DNA from 4 places in the Bacillus sp. PK6-16 genome. Region 1 is predicted to be linked to each of the others. Evidence: riboswitches for the same ligand, from Rfam matches in the RefSeq annotation. Region 1 holds a riboswitch; each other region holds the start of a gene.
The links. A riboswitch is a leader RNA that binds a small molecule or an ion and turns the genes downstream of it on or off. The one in region 1 is predicted to bind S-adenosylmethionine.

Region 1 (3,202 bases):
TAATAAAAAAAGAACATTGATTTTCAATGTTCTTTTTTATATCTCTACTTATTATTTAGATTGCTATTCGAAAAAAGTACCTTAATCCCCTTACCCTTGATTCCTCTGCGCCTCTCTAAACTCCTCCTTCACCTTCTCTAACAACCCTTCTTCCGTAATTAATCGATACGCCGTATTTGCTAATGCTTTTGCCGATGTAATTAATGCTTTATCTCCAAGTTCTGAACGTGCTGCTTCTCTAAATTCATTTGTATGTGCAATTAAATCATCTGGTCCGATTTTAATGTACGGATGAATTGTCGGTACGACTTGACTTACGTTTCCTGCGTCGGTTGAACCGATTCCTACTCTTTCTTTACGATTTACATCTTCACCTAATAGTTCTAGTTCTTCCGCTACAATATCGTTATATGTTTTTGTTACGAGTAATTCATCGATTTCATTTTGGAATTGATGGATTTTTACTTTTGCACCTGTTGCTAACGCTGCTCCCTCAGCAATATTTTTTACTTTTTCTGTTACTTCTGCACATCTTTTTCGCGTTGCTGCACGGATGAAGAATCTTGCTGCAGCGTAGTCAGGAATAATGTTAGGTGCTTTTCCTCCTTCTGTAATGACGCCATGAATTCTCACGTCTGACGGAAGTTGTTGGCGAAGTGCATTAATACCGTTATAGAGCTGAATAATCGCATCTAATGCGTTAATCCCTTCTTCTGGCGAAGCTGCAGCGTGAGCTGTTTTTCCGTAAAAATGAAAATCAAGTGGATCGACTGCTAGTGAAGGACTCGTTGTCGCTGTTTTTCCGCTCGGATGAATCATAAGCGCCGCATCAATGTCTTTAAATAAACCTGCCTTTACATAACTTGATTTCGCGCTACCATTTGGCCCTCCTTCTTCTGCTGGCGTACCAAACACGACAACTTCTCCGCCAATTTCTTCAAGTGTTTCTGATAATGCGATTGCTGCTGCAACACTAATTGTGCCGATTAAATTGTGACCACACGCATGACCGAGTCCTGGTAAAGCGTCGTACTCCGCTAAAAATGCAATTGCCGGTCCTTGTTTTCCAGAGCTTTTTCGCGCGATAAATCCCGTTTTATGTCCAGCTATATTGTGCTGCAACTGAAACCCTGCACTACCTAGTAATAAACTTAACGTTCTTGATGCGTAAAACTCTTGGTTTCCAATCTCCGGATTCGCATGAATATCATGACTTGTTTCTATGTACTTTTCCTTATTTCTTTCGATACTCTCTTCAATTGTTTTTCTTTGTGACGCTACTCCTGTCGCTCCCATTTTTCTTCCTCCTTTTATTTTCACGTAAAAAAGCCTCTTTCTAAAAGATAGAAAGAGGCTTCTGTATATACAGTCAAAATGAGCTTCTTTCTTATCTTTCAAGTTACCTTGCTGGAATTGGCACAGTATTCATAACGAATCCGCTGCCGAGGTATCATAGGGCCAGTCCCTCCACCTCTCGTGATAAGAATTTTCATAAAATTATATTAAATTATTTTTTATTCTAAGTTCATTCCAAGTAAAAGTCAAGGAATTCCTATCCGAATTTACCGAATATCTAAAAATCCTTTTAATACACCAATTGTCTCAGGTGCTTGCAGTCTTGCACATACGTACGGAAATTCCGTACTACCTTCAAACATCATTTGAGATGTAAGCGGTGCGCCTGCCCAGAAGATTTCATCATCGATTACTAGGAACGGGAATGCTTTATTTTGTCTTTGTAACTTTACATTTTTCAGTGGAACTGGTCCGTCACTATACACTGTTATTTGCGCATTTGTACGCATTAACGCTTGCCATACTCGCTTATCCACTTGTTTTGTACTTGGAAGTGAAATAATAATTTTTCGTTTTGCTGCTAAAATATCTTTTAATAGCCCTTTCGTTTCCTCAAGATTCATTTCCATAAACCAGCGTAAACGTTTCGATATTTTTCGTTCCCACAATTGTCTTGATGTCGTGCGATCATACACATTTCCGTGACGTTCTATATGAGCTGTTAATTGTGATAACGCTTGTTTTCTCGAAAGGTTTTTACGCATATAATGGCAATCTGATAATTGAATGAACTTCCCTCTCGCCCTTGTCACTGCTACATTGACGAGGCGATGGTTTTTGTGATCAAAGAATAATACGCCAGGTCGTTCTTGCGGATAACTGTCAACCGTATCAAAAATCATCATATCTCTTTCAGAACCTTGGAACTTATGAACTGTCGCCGCTAAAACTGGTATGTTTTGATATTTCGTTCTCTGCAACATTTCTCTCATACACGTCGATAAAAAGCGTGACTGCGCTCTGTAAGGCGTCACAACACCAATGGATTGCACACCGTCTAACAATCCGATTAACATAATTTGCATTGCTACTAAACCAGACATAATGTTAAAACGTGAACCAGAAGCAGCATCTTTTAACGAAAAAGCTCCCATTTGGCTCGTATCAAATAAAACACTCGCTTCATTTGCGAACGGCTGCAATTGCGCAAGTTCTTTACGCTCTGAAACAGACGGATGATCGTATACTCTATTTTTATAAATAAACGAATTCGTAAACTTCGATATATCTGCATGCATACGTCTTTGTTCCTGCAACATAAATAGGTTCGGATGTGCTTCTGATTTATTAACAGACTCAACAATCCCAGCATGGTAAAACATATCTTCCCCAAGCCATTTGCGAACGAGTTCATGATTTGCCATCGCAATTGGAGGTAACTGTAAAAAGTCACCGCAAACGACGATACGTTTTCCAAGTGAAGCAGCTAATGCAATTTGCGGAACATATGCCATACTTACTTCATCTACAACAACTAAATCAAATGTACGCTCATAAATAAGTGAATCAATGGCACATTTCGATAAAGTTGCGCCGATTACTTTCGCATTTTCAATATATTCTTTTTCTACTTCTTTAATTTTAGCCTTTTGCTTTCGAAGATCACTTTCAATCTCCTGCATACGCTTCTTATCAGCAGATGTTGCTTTATACGATAAGATTTTTTCACGAAGCTCTTGGCGTGTCTCTTCTAAATAGAGTCTTTCCTCACCCCAAGATCCGTTCGTCGTTTCAACTAACTTCGACGCAAGTAACGTTTCATGATTTCGTATATGTTCATGTTGACTATAACCGTAACGAACAATTTCACCAGGCGTCCATTTCTTTTTCTTCTCAATTTGCTTCG
Region 2 (3,202 bases), 500 kb from region 1:
ATTTCCCTGCTCCATTATGTCCTAACAGTGCCACAATTTCTCCTTCATATATTAAAAGGTTTACATTTTCTAATACTTTTTGTTTATTAGGATATGAAAATGATAAATTCTCCACTTTAAGTAATTCCTTGTTTTTAGCATTCCTTTCTAATATGACTTGTTTCTCCATCCACTCTTTTATAACGTTGCTTACCTTTTCTTTTTGAAGGTTTTCCATTGGATATATTACGTCATTATTACGATCAAAATGTAATCTCTTTAATGCTTCGATGTAAATAGGCTCTCTTAAGCCAATACGTGGTAATATATTTGACGCTAAGATTTCTTTTGGTGTTCCCATCGCAATGACTTTACCTTCATCAATTAATATAACTTTGTCTAAATCCAGTTTTAAAATTTCTTCTATCCTATGTTCGATAATAACAATCGTTTTATTATACTGCTCATGTATATCTTTCATAAGTTCTATCGTATGTATGGCGCTTAGTGGATCTAAGTTCGCTAATGGTTCATCGAACAATAATATATCCGCATTCGTTGTTAATAAACCAGCAAGAGAAACTGTTTGCTTTTGACCTCCTGATAATTCATGTGGACTTTGTTTATGAAACGTATGCATCTTCACCTTTCTTAATGAGTCCGAAACAATCTTTTTCATGTTATCTTGCTTTACACATTCATTTTCTAAATAAAAAGCTACATCTTCTTCTACTGTCAGACCAATAAATTGAGCATCTTGATCTTGTAAAATTGTTCCTACCTGTTTACTTTGTTCAAAAATACTTCCTTCCCTTGGGTCTTTACCGGCAATTAAAACGTTACCTGTGCTATTCCCTTCGTAAGAAAATGGGATTAGCCCATTTATACAATGAGCTAATGTCGACTTTCCTGAACCACTTCGTCCAGCAATTAATACTTTTTCCCCAGGGTATATATGAAAGGTAATATCACTTAAAGTAGGCTGCGCAGCATGCCCATATTGAAAGGTGAATTGTTCAAACGAAATAATTGGTTGCATGTTAACATCCCTACTTTTCAATTTTTAAATGTGTATGTTTCTTATTGGATTTCGCCAAACCAATTGTAAGTGGCAATCCAAGTATTAAGAAAACGATGACATCGGAAATTGTTGCTCCTAATACTTGGATAACAATTTTGTCAAATGGTTCTCCCATCACAATAATATCGAATGCCCCAGCAAATATAATAGCAATGACAATACCAACTAGCCCAGTAATTGCTAAATAAGAAATATCTCCCTTGTTAAACGACCCGTTTTTCACACTAAAACCAACTCTTTTTTGAATAAGCCCCATTGAAAAACCAATAATTCCTGAACTAATAACCCATCCCCACCAAATACCCCATCCAGCAATCGTATCTGTTACGGTATGACCGATAAGTCCAATTAACAGTCCTGCCACTGGACCAAATAATGCTCCAAAAACAGTTAATATAGCTAATGCTGGTTTAATAAATGTATTCGGTGCAATAGAAAATCCCCAAAGTCCTAATATCCCGTATAATGCTGCTCCAATACCGATTGCTACTACTAACTTTGTTGATAATTTATTCATGACAATTCCCCTCTCATATTAGTCAACTTTTATTACTCTATATTTAATTTAAAAATGAATTATGCATCGACACTCCCTTTCTATACAACAAAAAAATGACCTCTTACATAAGAGGTCATTTTCTTTCACTTTCAAGAATCCTCTTATCTTTCAAAAAACACATCGTGTCCTCTGCGGAATTAGCACCTTCCTATAAAATTGCATAGGGGTTGCTGAGGTTTCTTAGGGCCGTTCCCTCCACCTCTCTGGATAAGTATTAATTTGTAATTCGTATTATGGCACTAAAGAATGTAAATTTCAACACTTTTCTTACTATTTTTATTTTTTATTAAATAGCACATTTAAATCATTGTATTCTTATCGGAATTGTGAAATAATGAATTCAAAATCGTTTCGGGAGGAATGCATTATGAAAGTTATTGGTTTGATTGGAGGATTAAGTTGGGAATCTACATCATTATACTATAAACATATTAATACACTTACACTCTCTCAATACGATCAAAATGCGAAGCTAATTTTATATAGTATGGACTTTGGTGAAGTAACTACTTTATTACAAAACTATCAATATGAAGAAGTGAAAAATGAACTAGTTACAGTTGCAAAGAAAGTTGAAAAATCTGGGGCTGAATGTTTATTAATGTGTTCAAATACTGTACATCTATTTGCCGAGGAGGTAGAACAAGCAATATCTATCCCGCTTCTTCACATTGGTGATGTAAGTGCTAAAGAAATGGTAGAACAGAATATAAAACGTATCGGACTATTAGGAACAAAACAAACGATGGAGCAAGATTTCTATAAATCACGATTAGCGAAATATAACATTGAGACAATTATCCCAAATGACGAGGAAAGAACTTTTATCCACCATGTCATATTAGATGAATTAAGTAGAGGGATCATTTCAGAAACATCTAAAAAAAGGTTATTACAAATTACAAAATCATTAATTCAAAACGGCGCTGAAGGTATATTATTAGGCTGCACTGAAATACCTTTACTCATCTCCCAAAATGATCTTACTGTTCCCGTTTTTGATACTGCTTTTTTACATGCAAATACTGCTGTACAATTTGCTGGATAAGAATACACAAGCATAAAGGTGAGAACCTCTATGCTTGTATACAGTTACGACTATTTATCCCGCTATTTGCAGGCAGTAAAGCCCCACCAATTAAAGTTTTACTTTATTTAAAAGAGATTCAATAACTGCAATGGCTTCTTTTGAACCACCACATTCTAAAAAGCTATCATTAAGTTTTCTTATACCATGTTTATACTTTTCATTTGAAAGTACATCTGTTACGGCCTCTTTTAAAGTGTACACATTAACATGTTCTTTCAATAGTCTATGTGCTGCTTCCAGTTCAGTTAATCTTTGCGCTATCATAGGCTGATCTTTATCATGCGGTATTATTACAAATGGGACATTATAATGAATGGCATCGTGTACGCTATTCATACCGCCATGTGTAATAAAAACATCTGCTTCATTTAATATTTCTGATTGAGGTACGTATGGAGCAATTATAAAATTATCTGGCGTTTGCTTTATTTTTGAAATATCATTTCTATCACCAATTGCCATTACAACTATCCCATCAAAATCTGAAAAAGTA
Region 3 (3,202 bases), 2.6 Mb from region 1:
AAAATGTTCTGCATGTTCTCGTGCAGTAATCCATGAAGATGTATATGATCATGTATTAAATCGTGCTGTTGAATTAACAAAAGAATTAACAGTTGCTAACCCAGCAGTATTAGGTACAAACATGGGTCCTGTTAATGACCAAGCTGCATTCGATAAAGTAATGAGCTATGTTGCAATTGGTAAAGAAGAAGGTAGAATCTTAGCAGGTGGCGAAGGAGACGATTCTAAAGGCTGGTTCATCCAACCAACAATCGTTGCTGACGTTGCAGAAGATGCTCGCTTAATGAAAGAAGAAATCTTCGGACCAGTAGTAGCATTCTGTAAAGCGAAAGACTTCGATCATGCACTTGCAATTGCAAATAATACGGAATACGGTTTAACAGGTGCTGTTATTACTAACAACCGTGACCATATTGAAAAAGCACGCGAAGACTTCCACGTTGGTAACTTATACTTCAACCGTGGATGTACTGGTGCAATCGTAGGTTACCAACCATTCGGTGGCTTTAACATGTCTGGTACAGACTCTAAAGCTGGTGGACCTGATTACTTAGCACTTCACATGCAAGCAAAAACTACTTCTGAAACTTTATAAGAAATAGTAGAGGAGCTCTTCACAGAATGTGAAGAGCTCCTTTTAAAATTGAAATCCTATATACTACCATCGTTCGAAGGGAATGAGCTAAAACCTATTAATAGCGGGATAAACATGTGAACAGAGATAAAATGATGAGAAAAGTTGACTTATTAGTCATATTTTTTAGTATTCATTTTGAGAATTTCCTGTATAATACAATTTGAAAGAAAATCTATGGTTCGACAAGGAACACTCCTTTCGGTTTTGCTCACTGAAAGGAGTGTTTTTTATGTAGCTAAAAATTCTTGCGTGCTTATTACATTTGCATATACGCCATTTAAGCTAGCTAAAATTGTATTGTGAATGTAAACAGCTGGTATAGTAGCGTTCTTAAAAGAAAGGTCTTTTGTAGCACAAGCATCATGTATAACGGTACATTGAAAGCCAAAATCGAATGCAGCCCTTACTGTAGCATCGATACACATATGAGTCATCATCCCACATACAACGACATGTTCAATATTTAAACGTTTTAATTGCTCTAGAAGATTAGTTTCTCGGAAGCTATTTGGATAATGTTTGACTATAACTGTTTCTTCTCTAAGTGGACGTACGCTTTCGTGAATATGTACACCTTCTGTATTAGGTAGGAAAAAAGTAGCGTCATCTTTTATAGCTACGTGTTGGATATGAAGAATAGGTTCGCTGTTTGTTCTAAAGTGTTGTAATAACTGATTAGCATATTCGCTTGCTTCTACTGGATTACGCAATTCCATCTTTCCATTTGGAAAATAATCGTTTTGAATATCGACGAGTAAAAGAGCTGTTTTCATATATTTATCTTCCTCCGAGTTTCATATTCAAATAAATTTATTCAATTCGTAGAGAGGATTCTCCTGTTTAAAAATATGAGGAAGAAGAATTTTAAATAACCTTGAAAGTTACTATTTTCTCATGAAGTTTCATCTGAAAATTTTAATAAAGGAATAATTAATATTTTTCTAAAAAATGTATTGACTCTTATTATTCTGAGTTCTATAATGAGAATTAATTAAACGACAATTAAATCGATACATTCTTATCCAGAGAGGTGGAGGGACTGGCCCTACGATACCTCAGCAACGGGTTTTTTTAATACCGTGCTAACTCCAGCAAGCCATATAAAGGCTTGGAAGATGAGAAGATGTGAACGAGTACATATAAGTGCTCTCCTTCTTATCTTTATGGTTGATAAGAAGGAGAGCACTTTTTATTTTACCTCGAAAGCTCTACTTCAAGTTTTTACAGCATATAGGAGGGGGAAAAATGATTTCTTTTAACAATGTAAGTAAAGTGTATGAATCAGCTGGGCAATCTGTTCATGCGGTGAAGGATGTAACATTATCAGTTGAGAAAGGCGAAATTTTTGGCATTATCGGTTTTAGTGGCGCTGGAAAGAGTACGTTATTACGCTTAGTAAATATGTTAGAGAGACCGACGGCAGGAACGATTTCAATAGATGATAAAGACATTACATCATTATCGACGAAAGAATTACGTAAACTGAGACAAAGAATTGGAATGATTTTTCAAAGTTTTAATTTATTTAATTCAAGAACAGTATTTGGAAATATTGCTTATCCATTAAAGTTAGCGAAAGTGCCAAAGAATGAGATAAAAGAAAGAGTAAATGAACTGCTGAAGTTTGTAGGGTTAGAAGATAAAGCAAACTATTACCCAGAGCAGCTATCAGGTGGACAAAAGCAGCGTGTGGGCATTGCTAGAGCACTTGCGACATCGCCAGATATTCTTATATGTGATGAGGCAACATCGGCCTTAGATCCAGAAACGACGACAGAAATTCTAAACTTATTAAAGAAAGTAAATCGAGAATACAATTTAACAATTCTTCTTATTACACATGAAATGCATGTTGTGAAAGAAATTTGTCACCGTGTAGCTGTAATGGAGAAGGGAAAAGTTATTGAAGAAGGAAAACTGTTCGATGTTTTCACACAACCAAAAACAAAGACGACTCAAAACTTTGTACGTTCTGTTATTAATGATCATTTACCAGAAAGTGTTCTAGCGAAAATTCAAAATGGTGGTCAAATTTATCGTCTAACATTTACTGGTGAGGAGACAGGACAGCCGGTACTATCATATATCGCAAAAAACTATAACGTCGATGTAAATGTACTGTACGGAAATATTATTGAACTTCAAAATGTGCTATTTGGAAATCTTCTTGTAGAGTTGCAAGGTGAGCAGAGGGAAATTCAAAAAGCATTACAACATCTAAGACTGCAAGTGCAGCTGAAGGAGGTAGAAGCTCATGCGAGTTGATTGGAGTATATTTTGGCCGCGCATACTAGATGCGACGGGGGATACCCTCTTAATGGTAATTGTAACCCTTATATTTGCTACAATTCTTGGTATACCGCTAGGTTTACTTTTATATGTAACGAGAAAAGGAAACTTTTTAGAAAATAAATGGGTCTTTTCTATTCTTAACATCATAATTAATACAATTCGTCCGGTACCATTCATTATCTTTTTAGTAGCGTTAAGTCCACTAACGAGAAGTGTTATCGGAACGACGATTGGAACAGCAGCAGCAATTTTCCCGATGACGTTAGTCGCATC
Region 4 (3,202 bases), 2.4 Mb from region 1:
ACTGCAAGCAAGACAAAATTTAGAGGCTTAACAAAAAAGAACTGATTCAAAGGGAATATTTGAATCAGTTCTTTTTTCATTTCTTTGAAATACCTCATATAGTTTTGTAAGGTGCTGTAGTAAAGCAGTGCAAAAGTTATTTGTATAAAGTGACGATACTGTGACAAACATGTTGGTATATATATTACGATGTCGTCTTAAGTGTAAAAAGTAGGGCGTTCTCGGTATAATAACAAGTGGAGATAAAAGAAACTATAATGAGTAGTAGCTGTAGATAAAAGGAGAAGAAGAGATGAAGAAGGTTTTGGGTATTGCTGTAATGGGAAGTATGATCCTTCTAGCAGGATGTAATGGAAATAAGGATACGAAAGAACCGAAAGAAAAGGTAGAGCAATCTACAGAACAAACAGAAGAAATGAAAGAATACCGTGCAGTACATGAAAAATACGATTTGAAAATGAATAAAGAAATTAATAACGCACTGCAGTTATTTGAAGTGGCAAAAGAAAAGGGCGGTAAGGAAATAACGACTGCTACATATAAAGAAGATGTGCAAAAGGTAACAACGAGCATGTTAGAAGATATTGATCATATACGAAAAGAAATTCGTGTTCCGAAGTCGAAAGAGCAAGAACATGAGGTATATGTCGGTTTCTTGAATGAATCGGAACAAGCAATGAAAAAATTACAGAAGTTAGCGAAAGAAGAAGATTCATCGTTGATTCGTGATATAGAAATTAATTTTGCAACAGCATCGACATACTATAAACGTTTTCAAGCAGAAACGAAAAAATAACCTTGCCTATGCAAGGTTATTTTTTCTTCTTACCATCTCCGTCTTCATCCTCGGATACTAATACCTTCTGTTCTTCGTGAAATTCGGAAATAGTTTGCCCGGTAATATTATCGAAAGGAGTATAAAAAGAAGTAATACGTTTCTTTTTAATAAAGAGTTTATAGAAGCCGATGATGACAAGTATAACGATTGTTAAGGGTAATCCTATAGTAGCAAGAAGTAAGGGGTCCATCTTATAACTCCTTTAATATCATTTCTTTTTATTATAAGCCGAAAACTGTAATTTCGATAAAAGAATTAAAAACTGACTTTTCTAAATTTATCCAATTAGATTGACTTTTCAATTTTTCAGAATTATAATTCGAGATATACAATTTGAACTAAATAATAATATAGCAATTTACTTATCCAGAGAGGTAGAGGGACTGGCCCTATGACACCTCAGCAACGGGTTCTGTAATAAGAACACCGTGCTAATTCCAGCAAGCAAGTCTTGAAAGATAAGTGATGGGCCTTTGTTTGTTAAGCCTTGATCTTATTTTTTAAGATCAAGGCTTTTTGTATTCTAAAAAGAGAAAAGGGAGTAATGGAAAAGTACATTCATAAAACAAAGTAAAAACATGTATTTAGGGGGTTATTGAAGTGTATGTAATTAAAAAATTATCGGTTATGGTGTTCACACTATGGGTTATTACGACAGTGACATTTCTAATTATGCATATTATTCCGGGGGATCCATTTTCATCAGATGCAAAAATCTTTCCTGAAGAAGTGATCCAAAACATGAGAGCGAAGTATCACCTTGATGAACCGTTATGGAATCAATATATTGCTTATTTAGACGGTGTAGTTCATTTTGATTTTGGCGAATCTGTTCAATCAACCGGGCAAGGTGTATCAGAAATTATAACAACTGGCTTTGGTCCATCAGCAATTATTGGTCTACAAGCACTTGTTATTTCATTGTTGGTAGGAATTGCGGCAGGGACATTTGCTGCTCTATATCATGGGAGAGTAATTGACTATAGTGTGAGTTTGCTCGCAATTCTAGGTATTTCTATTCCAAGTTTTATTTTAGCACCACTATTTATACAAGTATTCGCTATCCAATTTGAGCTTTTACCAGTAGCCTCTTGGGGAACATTCGAACATACAGTATTGCCATCCTTTGCATTAGCGTTAGGGCCAATCGCAGTTATTACAAGGTTTGTTCGTTCTAATATGATCGAAGTACTGCAGAGTGATTATATTAAGCTAGCAAGAGCAAAAGGCATACCAATTAAGAAGATTATTATAAGACATGCTCTTCGAAATGCGATTGTTCCAGTACTTACATTTGTGGGACCGTTAATGGCTGGACTTTTAACAGGGACTTTCGTTATTGAAAAAATCTTTTCAATTCCTGGCCTAGGAAAATATTTTGTAGATAGTATTTTTAACCGAGACTATCCGGTGATTATGGGAACAACGATTTTTTATAGTGCATTATTAATTGCTTGTATTTTCATTACAGATATTATTCACCGTATTGTTGATCCACGTATTCGTTCTATTACATAAGGAGGGGGGATATTAAAATGGGAGCTTATGAAATTAATGACCAGTTATTAACAAATGAAGAGAAAAAAGAATTAACGATAAATAAAAATCAGCAAACGATTAGCAGAAAGAAAGAAGTGTTTCGTAAGTTTATATCGAATCCAATCGCAGTTTTAGGAACAGTGACGTTATTGCTAATTATTGTTTTCTCGCTTATTGGCGAAAGTTTAACGCCATTTACTGCGAGTGAACAAGTAAAAGAGGCAACAAATTTACCGCCGAGTAGTGAACATTGGTTTGGAACAGATGATTTAGGGAGAGATATTTGGGCACGTACTTGGGCTGGTGGGAAGATTTCACTAACAGTGGGATTAGTAGCAGCTGCCCTCGATATAGGGCTTGGTGTACTGATTGGTGGATTTAGTGGATACGTGAGAGGGCGTAATCGCCTTGGAACGTTAATTGATGAGTGGATTATAAGAGGAATTGAAGTATTATACGGCATCCCATATTTATTAATTGTTATTTTACTATTAATTGTTATGAAACCAGGTCTTTTCACCATTATTATCGCCCTTGCATTAACGGGATGGATTGGAATGGCTCGTCTCATTCGAGCACAAGTATTGTCTTTAAAACAACGAGAGTTTGTTATTGCAGCAGAGCGATTAGGTACATCACATATGAAAATTATATATGGGCATTTAATTCCGAATTTAACAGGCATTATTATCGTCAATTTATCATTTACAATTCCGGCAGCTATTTTTTCAGAATCATTTTTAAGCTTTATAGGACTTGGGGTACAATCACCAGCGGCAAGTTGGGGGACGATGACGAATGACGCACTCGGGACATTATTGAGCG

Region 2: it holds a riboswitch for S-adenosylmethionine, as region 1 does, so the genes downstream of both, M1D66_RS14215 (ECF-type riboflavin transporter substrate-binding protein) here and M1D66_RS11600 (M20 family metallopeptidase) in region 1, are expected to answer to the same signal.
Region 3: it holds a riboswitch for S-adenosylmethionine, as region 1 does, so the genes downstream of both, M1D66_RS25495 (methionine ABC transporter ATP-binding protein) here and M1D66_RS11600 (M20 family metallopeptidase) in region 1, are expected to answer to the same signal.
Region 4: it holds a riboswitch for S-adenosylmethionine, as region 1 does, so the genes downstream of both, M1D66_RS26225 (ABC transporter permease) here and M1D66_RS11600 (M20 family metallopeptidase) in region 1, are expected to answer to the same signal.

The regions. Positions count from the first base shown of each region.
Region 1 covers NZ_CP096511.1:2,253,097-2,256,298, reverse strand. Annotated here, with positions in the region: gene M1D66_RS11600 (M20 family metallopeptidase) at 91-1,296, opposite strand; SAM riboswitch class I at 1,385-1,486, opposite strand; gene M1D66_RS11595 (AAA domain-containing protein) at 1,563-3,202, opposite strand, start outside.
Region 2 covers NZ_CP096511.1:2,752,519-2,755,720, forward strand. Annotated here, with positions in the region: gene M1D66_RS14210 (ABC transporter ATP-binding protein) at 1-1,018, opposite strand, end outside; gene M1D66_RS14215 (ECF-type riboflavin transporter substrate-binding protein) at 1,029-1,577, opposite strand; SAM riboswitch class I at 1,718-1,833, opposite strand; gene M1D66_RS14220 (aspartate/glutamate racemase family protein) at 1,987-2,667, shown strand; gene M1D66_RS14225 (macrolide family glycosyltransferase) at 2,758-3,202, opposite strand, start outside.
Region 3 covers NZ_CP096511.1:4,973,102-4,976,303, reverse strand. Annotated here, with positions in the region: gene pruA (L-glutamate gamma-semialdehyde dehydrogenase) at 1-595, shown strand, start outside; partial or broken gene M1D66_RS25500 (cysteine hydrolase family protein) at 846-1,410, opposite strand; SAM riboswitch class I at 1,653-1,759, shown strand; gene M1D66_RS25495 (methionine ABC transporter ATP-binding protein) at 1,883-2,902, shown strand; gene M1D66_RS25490 (methionine ABC transporter permease) at 2,892-3,202, shown strand, end outside.
Region 4 covers NZ_CP096511.1:5,116,701-5,119,902, reverse strand. Annotated here, with positions in the region: gene M1D66_RS26240 (multidrug effflux MFS transporter) at 1-31, shown strand, start outside; gene M1D66_RS26235 (hypothetical protein) at 293-796, shown strand; gene M1D66_RS26230 (DUF3951 domain-containing protein) at 813-1,028, opposite strand; SAM riboswitch class I at 1,198-1,303, shown strand; gene M1D66_RS26225 (ABC transporter permease) at 1,439-2,356, shown strand; gene M1D66_RS26220 (ABC transporter permease) at 2,374-3,202, shown strand, end outside.